3 regions of the Desulfovibrio sp. 86 genome follow, and region 1 is predicted to be linked to each of the others. Evidence: riboswitches for the same ligand, from Rfam matches in the RefSeq annotation. Region 1 holds a riboswitch; each other region holds the start of a gene.

The links. Region 1 has a riboswitch for cobalamin ahead of DESU86_RS07080 (sirohydrochlorin cobaltochelatase). Riboswitches for the same ligand answer to the same signal wherever they lie in the genome.
Region 2: it holds a riboswitch for cobalamin, as region 1 does, so the genes downstream of both, DESU86_RS01105 (anaerobic ribonucleoside triphosphate reductase) here and DESU86_RS07080 (sirohydrochlorin cobaltochelatase) in region 1, are expected to answer to the same signal.
Region 3: it holds a riboswitch for cobalamin, as region 1 does, so the genes downstream of both, DESU86_RS11630 (FecCD family ABC transporter permease) here and DESU86_RS07080 (sirohydrochlorin cobaltochelatase) in region 1, are expected to answer to the same signal.

What each region holds. Positions count from the first base shown of each region.
Region 1 covers NZ_LR738849.1:1,700,012-1,703,698, forward strand. The annotation lists gene DESU86_RS07075 (helix-turn-helix transcriptional regulator) at 84-860, opposite strand; gene DESU86_RS07080 (sirohydrochlorin cobaltochelatase) at 1,209-2,129, opposite strand; cobalamin riboswitch at 2,164-2,387, opposite strand; gene DESU86_RS07085 (30S ribosomal protein S1) at 2,554-3,687, shown strand, end outside.
Region 2 covers NZ_LR738849.1:266,390-270,076, reverse strand. The annotation lists gene DESU86_RS01115 (M16 family metallopeptidase) at 1-373, shown strand, start outside; gene DESU86_RS01110 (hypothetical protein) at 799-1,011, opposite strand; cobalamin riboswitch at 1,193-1,374, shown strand; gene DESU86_RS01105 (anaerobic ribonucleoside triphosphate reductase) at 1,586-3,687, shown strand, end outside.
Region 3 covers NZ_LR738849.1:2,837,258-2,840,944, forward strand. The annotation lists gene DESU86_RS11620 (5-formyltetrahydrofolate cyclo-ligase) at 1-618, shown strand, start outside; gene DESU86_RS11625 (polyphenol oxidase family protein) at 609-1,367, shown strand; cobalamin riboswitch at 1,514-1,693, shown strand; gene DESU86_RS11630 (FecCD family ABC transporter permease) at 1,982-3,076, shown strand; gene DESU86_RS11635 (ABC transporter ATP-binding protein) at 3,217-3,687, shown strand, end outside.

The DNA of each region.
Region 1 (3,687 bases):
ATGCTCTAGGCCGGAAGCCCGCTCGTCATGCGGCGCGGGCTTTTGCATCCATTGGCGCTCTGTCGTTGCGGCGCCACACTGTTTCAGTTTGACGAGGTTTCGCGGTGGGCGTCGTCCTTGACCTGCCGCATGTAGTTGTACACGGTGTAAATGGACACGCGCATGGCCTTGGCCAGATACTGCACCATTCCCTTGATGAGAAAAGCCCCTTCTTCATCCATGATGCGCACAAAGTTGAGTTTTTCTTCCCGCGTCATGGTGGCGGGATGCTTGCCCGCCCGCCGTATGGCCGTCTCGATGATGGCGTCGCTGGTTTCGCCAAGGCAGGAGGGGAAGGCCTCGCTCATCTCCTTGCCGGGGGCGTTTTCAAAGCGCAGCAGGGCATGCAGCACACCCTGAAAGCGCTCCAGATCCGTCAGGTCAAAGTGTATGCACACAGCCCCGATGACCTCGCCCTCACTGGTGCGCAAAAAACTGATGGATGACTTGAGCGTCTGCCCTGAAGGCGTTGTGGCGGCATAGGCTATGATGTCCTGCACATTGTCGCCGCCCTGACGCCACGCCTTGGTGACCATATTGGTGGCCGGAGCGCCCACATTGCGCCCGGTAAGGGAACCTTCGATGTGGATGATGGAGTGCTCAAGGTCGCTGAAGTCGTGTACCGCCACTTCGCAAAAAGGCCCCAGCGTTCGGGCCACCATACCGGCCATGCGTTTGGCGTTGGCAAAGATGGCCTGGGTTTCCGCCATGCGGCAATGGGTTTTTTCCACATCCTGTGAATAGATGCGGGCGCTTCTGGTGGTACGGCGGGGGGCGGCAGCGGGCCGCGGTGGAGATATCTTGCGACTTTGCTTGGGCATGTGGGCCTCCCGTGGGTCACAGCTGCTCATCATGTCCGACAGCGGTGCTTTGCTATAGAATTTTATGTAGGCTACATGAAAAAAACACTATTGTGTACCCCCAGACTCCGCAAAAAAACGATAAAAACCGGTGATACGCGGCGTAAAACGCCGTATCGGGAGATTCCGGGGCGGGCTGACCCAAGGCTCTGGAAAAACGTGGGGACTGCGCCGGAAGGCCATGGCGTGGGGGCGGATAAAACAAAAGCCACCCGCACGCGGGTGGCTCAAAGGCGTAAAGGTACCGTTCCTGTGTGATGCGGCTGTGCGGCCCCATCGTGCATGCGGAAAAAGTGCTTTTGCGGGGCTTTACGGCTTTTTGGGTTCCTTGGTCAGGTCGTCGGTGCTGTCCTTGGCGTGGCGCACAAGAATGGCGGCAGCGCCGGGGGTTTCGCCAAGGCCTTTGATGTGGGTGTCAACCTTGATGCCGGCCTTTTTAAGCTGGGAAGCCCAGGAGTCGTCCTCGTCGCCTGCAAGGTCGTTGCGGGCATGGTCGCCAGCCACCAGCATGAGGGGGGCGATGACGACGTGCTTGACCTTGGCGGCCTTGAGTTCCTTGAGCAGGTCTTCAATGCTGCGCGCGCCTTCCACCGTGGCCATATGGATGTTTTTGTCCGTGGCCGTGAAAACAGCGCGCACGCCTTCAAAGGCCAGGTCTGCGCGGCCATGGCTCTGGCCGTGGCCCATGAGCACAAGGGCGGTGTTTTTGCCGCGCTGGCTTTTGGTGTCGGCCAGAATGGCGGCCAGAAGTTCCTGGGCGTCAGGCTTGGACTCAAGCATGGGGCGGCCCATAAAAACAGCCTCAAAGCGGCCGGGGTTCTTGCTCACGTCAAGCAGCACGGCCCGCTCAAGCTCGGTAAATTCTTCACCGGCCAGAACATGCAGGGACTGCACGCGCACAACCTTTACGCCGTCCTTGGCCAGTTGGGCCATGCCGTCGCTGATGCTGCCCACAGGATGTCCCTGTGCGGCCAGTTTTTTACGAATGATCTGTGATGTGTAGGCCCAGACCACAGGCGCGCCGGGAAAGGCTTTTTTAAATTCCGCGTCCACAGCCTTGAAGGCGGGCTGGGCTTCGGGAACGCTGGTGCCGAAGGCCACCAGCAAAATGCCTTCCTTGGGGGCAGCGGCATCTGTGGCGTAGCTTGTGCCGTGCACGGCAAGCGCCGCCAGCAGCAGCAGGACGAAAAGCAGCGGGCGAAGCCCGACGTGTGACAGGATGCGCGGCATGGCAACCTCCTCAATATCGCGTTGAAAGGTTCGCAAAAGGGCTGTGGCCCCGGCGGGTGTTCGGACTTGAGGGCTGTGTGGCCGCAGGGCCAGCGCCTTGGTTTCGCCTTCACCGCTTGCGCGATTGGCTGTCAAACGCCGCCCATCCTGAGCAGGCGAAAAGAAACCTTGTCCCCTCTTACCGCAGCGCGACTGTTTTCGACTTGCACGAAATTCCCCGCCAAAGGGATACAGGACAACAGGGCGCGTCAAATGTCAAGGAGGGCGGGAGGTTGCGCCAGCCGCCACATGAGGTCCTGCACAGGGGCAGCAGCGCGGCCTTCTTGGCCGTTCAGGCCGTATTTTTCCTTGTTCTTCCGGCAAATTTCTGCTACATATGCGACCTCCCTTTGAAAAAGGGAAATCATGTTTGGAGGCTGGACATATGGCAGGCTTGGAAACCGGGCACGAAACCGAAATGAATTTCGAGAGTGCTCTCGAAAACTACCTCACTTCCGATTTTGGCGACCTTGAAGAAGGCTCTATCACCAAGGGCGAAATCGTTCGCGTGGACGAAGACAATGTGCTGGTGGACGTGAACTTCAAGTCCGAGGGGCAGATTCCCGCGGCTGAATTTCGCGATGCTGCCGGCAACATGGTCGTTGCCGTGGGCGACAAGGTGGACGTGTACGTTGTTCGCAAGAACGAAAACGACGGCACCATTACCCTTTCTTTTGAAAAGGCCAAACGCATGCAGGTTTTCGACCAGCTCGAAGACGTGCAGGAAAACAACAGGGTCATCACGGGCCACATCGTACGCCGCATCAAGGGCGGGTACACCGTGGACATCGGCGGAGTCGAGGCATTTTTGCCCGGTTCTCATGTGGATCTGCGTCCCGTGCCGGACATGGACGCCCTGGTCAACCAGGAGTTCGAATTCCGCGTGCTCAAGATCAACCGCCGCCGCAGCAATGTCATTGTTTCGCGCCGCGTGCTGCTTGAAGAAGAACGCGATTCCAAGCGCCAGGATCTGCTGCGCACCCTCGAAGAAAATCAGACTGTGCAGGGCAAGGCCAAGAACATCACCGAATACGGCGTGTTCGTTGACCTGGGCGGCCTCGACGGCCTGCTGCACATCACCGATATGAGCTGGAAGCGCATTCGCCATCCCAAGGAAATGATCACCATCGGTCAGGAACTGACCCTGAAGGTGCTTTCCTTTGACCGCGAAAACAACAAGGTTTCCCTGGGCCTCAAGCAGCTTGTGCCCGATCCGTGGCAGGATATTTCCGCCCGCTTCCCCGAAGGCGCCAAGTGCACCGGTAAGGTCACCAACCTCGTTGACTACGGCGCGTTTGTTGAACTGGAAGCCGGCGTTGAAGGTCTTGTGCACATTTCTGAAATGTCCTGGACCCGCAAACTGCGTCATCCTTCCCAGATGGTTCACACCGGCGACGAAGTCGAAGTGGTCATCCTGGGCGTTGACGGCGACAAAAAGCGCATCAGCCTCGGCATGAAGCAGGTTCGTCCCAACCCCTGGGAACTGGTGGCCGAACGCTATCCCGAAGGCACCATCCTT
Region 2 (3,687 bases), 1.4 Mb from region 1:
CACGGTGACGGCGTTTTACCGCAGTATGCCTGAGGCGGGTATGATGGCTTTTTATATTGGCACCACGCCGGACAAGGTGGAGCAGGCCCAAAAAGGCTTTGCCAAGATAATTGGCGACATCAGGGAAAAACCTTTGTCTGCGGCGCTGCTGGAAGCCGGGGCCAACCGGCTGCTGGGCGCGTACTACCGTGACCGGCAGAGCCTTGGATCACGGGCGGCGGATGCTGCCAGCGACGCCTTGCTGGGGCGGCCCTATGATTTTGAGCGGCAGCTCATAGAAAAAGCCGCAAAGCTGACCCCGGCCCAGGTGCAGGCAGTGGCGAAAAAGTACCTGGACGAGGCCGATGTCTACAACCTTGTACTGTTGCCCTGACAGCAACCCGGGCAGGGTTGAGAGTACACACGAGCCCTGTGACACACACTGACAAAAAACCTCCGGCCCCAGGGCCGGAGGTTTTTGTCTGATGGCTGGGAGCAACCGTTTGAAGTTTTTTTGTGGGGGAGGGACCCTTTTGCAAAAGGGTCTCCTCCCCCACGCCCCCACCCCCTAAAACTCTTACTGTATCTGTATGTTGGTATGGTGAAAAAGGAGGCCAAGGGCCGCGTCTTTCAGTCAGAACGCCTTGCGCGCGGGGGTTCGCGGGAGGGCACGTGGGCTTGCGCAGAGGAGCATGCCTGCGTCACGGGACAGGGGGGAGTGCAGGCATCACCGATACGTGCGGCATGCCCATGTTTATACGGCCGGGACAAGATCATTTTGCCAGTTAATTACGTATATTTAACTGAATTTATTGTATATTATGAATTGTCTTCACGCTTCTTGGTAATATTTCTTAAAAAAATATGCCCCTGTAAAAATGGCAAATGGTGCGGTTTTCCAGAGGCCGCATCTGCAAAGCCGCAGTAGCCAAGGGTTTGAACAGCCTTGAAATCGTCAGGGCAGTGCGCTAGATTGTTGCTCGCACCAAGGGAGTCATCAGCCAAACATATAAAAGGCTGCGGAACTTTCAATGGCGGTTCCGGCAGTGTATTTTCGGGCAGGGTATAGCTCGCGCCCAGTACTTTTTTGCGGCCTTTTTTCAGGTTTGAATGAACGCTTTATAATAAAATTTATCAATAAAAACTGCACTGTTCCTACGTGACTAGGAAGCCTTTTTTGCTTACCCCAATTGACAGGATGCAGTTCTTTTGAGATTTTCTAGACATTGAAAGCGCCCTATGGGCTTAATAGAGAATCCCGTGAAAAACGGGAGCGGACCCGCCGCCGTAAGCCGCACAAACGCCGCCTTTCTTCATGCGCCACTGGGGCAATGCCCTGGGAAGGCCGAAAGGCGGTTGGCAAGCCGGAAGACCTGCTTTCAACAATACCCAACGGCTGTCGGGTATAATCCCTAACAGTCATACTATGGATTGTCGGCACGGGGCCTTTGCCGGCCAATCCTTTGCGGGAACGACCTGTTCCCGGCTACAGGCTTGCCCCTGGGTTTACTTTACCGCCCCATACGTTACTGGTGTCCCCTTCGTTCGTTATGCGAACGAACTTTTTTCACAGTTTTTTTCACAGTTGTTATGGGAGTCTTCCTCCATGCCCGCCAGCATCACTAAGCGCGATGGCACGGCAGTGCCTTTTGATTCTGTCAAGATTCTCAACGCCATTACCAAGGCCAATCAGGCCGTTGGCGGTGAGGATATGTCCCCTACAGACCTTTTGTTCGTAACTGAAAAAGTTTGCAAAAAGCTGGATGCCCGCAGCCTCAAGCACGTTGAAGAAATTCAGGATCTTGTTGAAGAAACGCTGATCCAGTACGACTACGCCAAGACGGCCAAGGCATACATCCTGTACCGCGCCGAGCATACGAAAATCCGTAATGCGGAATCGTATCTCATGGATATCTATAAAAAGCTTACGTATTCTCCTGCCCTTCACGAAGACATCAAGCGCGAAAACGCCAATATTGACGGCGATACCGCCATGGGCACCATGCTCAAGTACGGATCCGAGGGGTCCAAGTACTTTATCGACAACTACATTCTGCCCAAGGATGCCTCGGCCGCGCACATCAATGGCGACATCCATATTCATGACAAAGATTTCTACATGCTCACGGAAACGTGCTGCCAGATAGACCTTATCCCGCTGTTTAAAAACGGTTTTTCCACCGGGCACGGTTATCTGCGCGAACCCAACGCCATTGAAAGCTATTCGGCTCTGGCCTGCATAGCCATCCAGGCCAACCAGAATGAAATGCACGGCGGTCAGAGTGTGCCGCATTTCGACTTCGCCATGAGCGAAGGCGTCATTAAAACGTATCGCAAGGAATACGAAAGGGCCTTTAGCTCCTTTGTACGTATTGCCATGCATATGAAAGCCCAGGACTCGGCGGCTTTTACCGAAAAACTGCTGGCCAGCGTTGAACTGTGCCCGCGCCTTGGCAATATGGAAGAATTTGGCCGCAAACTTGATCAGGCCGTCGCAGCGGAACAGAAGGCCATGTTGGGTGAAGCCCATGCCTATGCCGCTGAGGAAGCCCTGAAGTATACCGAGCGGCGCACCTATCAGGCCATGGAAGCCCTTATCCACAACCTGAACACCATGAATTCGCGCGCAGGGGCCCAGGTGCCTTTCAGTTCCATCAACTATGGCACTGACACCTCCGCCGAAGGGCGCATGGTGACCAAGAACCTGCTCAAGGCCACCAAGGCGGGCCTCGGCAACGGGGAAACATCCATCTTTCCCGTGCAGATTTTCAAGGTGAAGTCCGGGGTCAATTACAACAAAGAAGATCCCAATTACGACCTTTTTCAGTTGGCCATCGAGGTTTCAGCCATGCGGCTGTTCCCGAACTTCAGTTTTCTGGATGCTCCGTTCAACCTGCAGTACTACAAGCCGGGCGACTACAACAGCGAAGTGGCCTATATGGGCTGCCGCACGCGGGTTCTCGGCAATGTCTATGACAAGGACAGGCAGGTGACCTGCGGACGCGGCAACCTGAGCTTTACCTCGGTCAATCTTCCCCGGTTGGGCCTTGAAGCCCAAGGCGACGTCAAAAAGTTCTTTGCTCTGCTGGACGACAGGATTGATTTGGTTTTTCGCCAGCTTATGCACAGGCTCAAAATTCAGAGCTCCAAAAAGGTGCGCAACTACCCCTTCCTCATGGGCGAGGGCATCTGGCTTGACTCCGATAAGCTGGGCTGGGACGACAGCATTGAAGAGGTCCTGAAGCACGGTACGCTCAGCATGGGCTTCATCGGCCTGGCTGAAGCCCTCATGTCCCTGCTTGGCAAGCACCATGGCGAAAGTGAAGAGGCACAGAAGCTCGGCCTTGAAATCATCAGCCATATGCGCAAGCGCTGCGATGACGAGTCGGAAAAGACAGGGCTGAACTTCTCGCTCATCGCGACTCCGGCGGAAAGCCTCAGTGGCCGCTTTGTCTCTCTGGACAAGGGCAAGTTCGGCAGCATTCCCGGCATTACGGACAGGGATTACTATACCAACTCCTTCCATGTGCCCGTGTACTGCCATATCAAGGCATTTAAAAAAATCGAGATTGAGGCTCCATACCATGCGCTGACCAACGCGGGCCATATCACCTATGTGGAGCTTGATGGCGATACCTGCAAAAATCCTGAAGCTTTTGAGCGCATTATCCGTTTCATGCACGACCATGGCGTGGGTTACGGCTCGGT
Region 3 (3,687 bases), 1.1 Mb from region 1:
ACGCGCAAACAGGCTCTGCGCGAGCGCATGACCAGGCTTCGCCGTGAGCAGTCCCGGCACCTTGCTCGTGAGCGGGCAGTGGCGGCGCAGGAAAAACTGCTCCGGGCGGACTGCTGGCGTCAGGCTTCATCAGTGGCGCTTTACGTGGGCGTCAAGGACGAGCTTGGCACCGGCCTGTTGCTGGAAGCGGCATGGCGTGAAGGGCGCACCCTCTGGCTGCCGCGCGTCCGGCACGGACAACCCGGCTTTATGGATTTTGTGGCGTGCACCAGCCGCGAGCAACTGCGGCCCGGCCCTTTTGGTCTTGTTGAGCCGGAAGCGGACCTGCCGGGTTTTGGCCCTGAAGACGTGTCCGCTGGCGCTGGCAGGGCCTGCTCTCCGACGGGCGGCGCGGCCTTTGCCCCCTCGCTGATGGTGCTGCCCGGCCTGGCTTTTGATCTTGAAGGCGGCCGCCTCGGGTACGGCGGCGGGTATTATGACCGGTTTTTACAGGCCGGGCTTGAGTGTCCACGCGTGGGCTTCTGTTTCGATTTTCAGCTTGTCCCTCCCTTGCCCCTGGCCCCCTGGGATCAGCGGGTTCACCATCTATGCACCGAAGAGCGTCTGTTGTGCCTATAAGCTATATCCCCTTTGTGTTTCCCGGCCTGGATTCCGTGCGTTGCGCCTTTCAGACCCGCCCCGGCGGCGTGTGCCGTGGAGAGTACGGCGGCGGCAATATTTCCTTCAGCGTTGGGGACGACGCGGCCCTGGTGGCGGCCAACCGCGAGAGCCTGCTGGCGGACCTGCAATCCCAGGGCTTGCGCCGCTGGGCGGAATTGCAGCAGGTGCACGGCGATGTCATGGCCTTTGAGCCGACCCCTGTGGCCTGCGACGCGGTGGCGGTGGAAGAGGGGGACGGCATGGCCACGACCGAACCCGGCCTGGGCCTGCTCATCAAGACGGCGGACTGCCAGCCCATTTTGCTGGCGCATAAAAGCGGCAGGTACGTGGCGGCCATGCACGCTGGCTGGCGCGGCAACCGCTGCGACTTTCCTCTTTCAGGCGTGGTGCGCTTTTGCGAGCACTATGACCTCAGGCCGCAGGACGTCTTTGCCGTCCGGGGGCCGAGCCTTGGCCCTGGCAAGGCGGAATTCATCAATTTTGACAAGGAATGGGGGCCGCAGTTCGTGCCCTGGTTTGACGAAGAAAGCCGCACCATGGATCTTTGGGGATTGACCCGCCACCAGCTTGTGCAGGCGGGTATTCCGACACGCAATATCTTTGGTCTGGATATCTGCACCGCCAGCAACAACGACCAGTTTTTCTCCTACCGTTGCGCCAGAGCTTCGGGCCGCCAGGCCAGCATTATCTGGATTGAGAAAAACTGAAGAGTGTTGGGGCATCGGCGTGGACTGGCGGAATGTTTTGCAGCTTAGACGGCTGCCAGCCCGGTTGCAGGCCGCCCATGGCGCAGGGCCGCCTGCCCTGTGATTCTGGCCAGCCCGCCCGGCATTGACAGGCTTGCCGCCCCCGCCTACAGTAGGCGCGGCAATGGTAGCCGGGTTGCCCGGCTTGAAAAGGGAATCCCGTTAGAAGCGGGAGCGGACCCGCCGCCGTAAGGCTCGCCAACCTCGCACCACACAGCGCCACTGGAAACGGGAAGGCCGGTGAGAGGGAGCCAAGCCGGAAGACCTGCCTTGCCCCATGCCCCGCCTTTGGTAAGAGCCGTTAACGGATGAAATGAATTAACGGCTCTGTAGGGATTTTACTGAAAATCCCTGCAACGAAATGCGTGCAGACAGGCTTTTGCCTGCCATGCGCGAGTATTTCACGCGGTAAACAGGGTGTGCATGGCAGCGGCATGAGCCGCCACGGCAACGGGATTTTGTCGGCAGGATTGAGGAAATACGGGCCTCTTCCTTCATGAAGCAACAGATGTTTCATGCGGGAAGGGGCTTTTTTTATGCCCACGCGCTCTGCGCGGGGCCTTCAAAGGGCGGGCATGACCGCGACATCACATTCCTCTTCTCCCTCCGGGTTGTCATCCGTGCGCCTGTGGCCCGCATTCGCGGCCTTGGCGGCGCTGTGGCTTGTTTCCCTGCCGCTGGCCTGCCTGCCCGGGCCGGTTCCGCTGGCGGCGGGCCAGGTTTTTCACGCCCTGGCGGCGCAACTGGGGCTGGCCGCGCCGCCGCAGGATACGTCGCTCATGCTGGTGGTGGGGCAGATACGCCTTGCCCGCGTGTGCCTTGCGACCCTGTGCGGCGGCGCTTTGGCCGTGGCGGGCGTGGCCCTGCAAGGGGTTTTGCGCAACCCTCTTGCCGACCCCTTTACCCTGGGGATTTCGGCGGGCGCGGCCTGCGGCGCAAGCATCGCCATCGCCCTTGGCGGCGTTGCGGGCAGAGCCCTGAGCGGCCTTTTGTCGGCAGTGCATATTTCCCTGCCGGGGCCTGCGGCCCTGGTGGCTCCGGCGGCCCTGGCGGGCGCGCTGCTGGCCCTGGCCGGAGCCCTGTGGCTCGGCAGGGGCGACGGCGGCTTCAGGCGTGAGAGCGTCATACTTGCGGGCATTGCCGTGGCGGCCTTTCTGGGCGCGCTGGTGGCATTGATCAAGGCGCTCAATGAGGAATCCGTAACCAGCATTGTTTTCTGGATTATGGGGTCATTTCAGGGGCGCGGATGGGACAGTCTGCCCCTGTTGCTGGCGACGTTCGTGCCTGGCCTGCTGGCTGTGGCCTTGGGCTGGCGCGCGCTGGACGTTCTGACCATGGGCGACGAGCAGGCCGCCCAGCTTGGGCTGAATGTGGGCCGCGCGCGGCTTTGGCTGCTGGCCGGGGCAAGCTGCATGACGGCTGGCTGCGTGGCGGTGGCCGGGGTCATCGGCTTTGTGGGCCTGGTGGTGCCGCACGTGCTGCGCCTTGTGTTGGGCTGCGGTCACGGCCCCCTGCTGGCCGGAGCGTTTTTTGGCGGCGGCGTGCTGCTGGTCTGGGCCGACGTGCTGGCCCGCAGTGTGCTGGACGGCGGACAGGAACTGCCCGTGGGCGTGGTTACCGCGCTTCTTGGCGGGCCATTTTTTGCCCTGCTGGTGCGGAGGCGGACATGACGCAGAGAGCGCCCGCGCCCGATGCCACGCCCGCTGGCCTTGCGTCAAGCCAGGACACAGGCCAGGGCACAAGCCAGGCCGCCAGCCCATTCGAGGCCAGGCCCGCCAGCGGCGGCCCGTCCGCTACGGCGACCCCGCCCATGCTTGAGGTGCGCAACCTGCGCTCCGGCTACAGGGGGCGGCCAGTATTGCAGGGCGTGAGTTTTGCGGCGCGGGGCGGTGAATGCCTGGCCCTGCTTGGCCCCAACGGCAGCGGCAAGACCACGCTGTTACGCAGCCTTTCCGGCGTGCTGCACGCGCAGGAAGGGGAGGTTTTTCTTCAGGGCAGGTCCCTCGTGGACATGAAGCCGCGCCAGCGCGCGCGGCTGGCGGCTGTGGTGCCGCAGGGCGGCGAGTACCCGCGTGAGCTTACGGCGCGGCAGATGGCCCTGCTTGGGCGGTATCCGCACCTTTCGTGGTTGGGCTGTTACGGCCGCAAAGATTACGCGGCGGTGGACGAGGCCCTGGAAGCCTGCGGCGCTGCCGCGCTGGCCCCGCGCCGTCTTGCGGAACTGTCGGGCGGCGAACTGCAACGGGTGCTGCTGGCCCGCGCCCTGGCGCAGGAAAGCCCG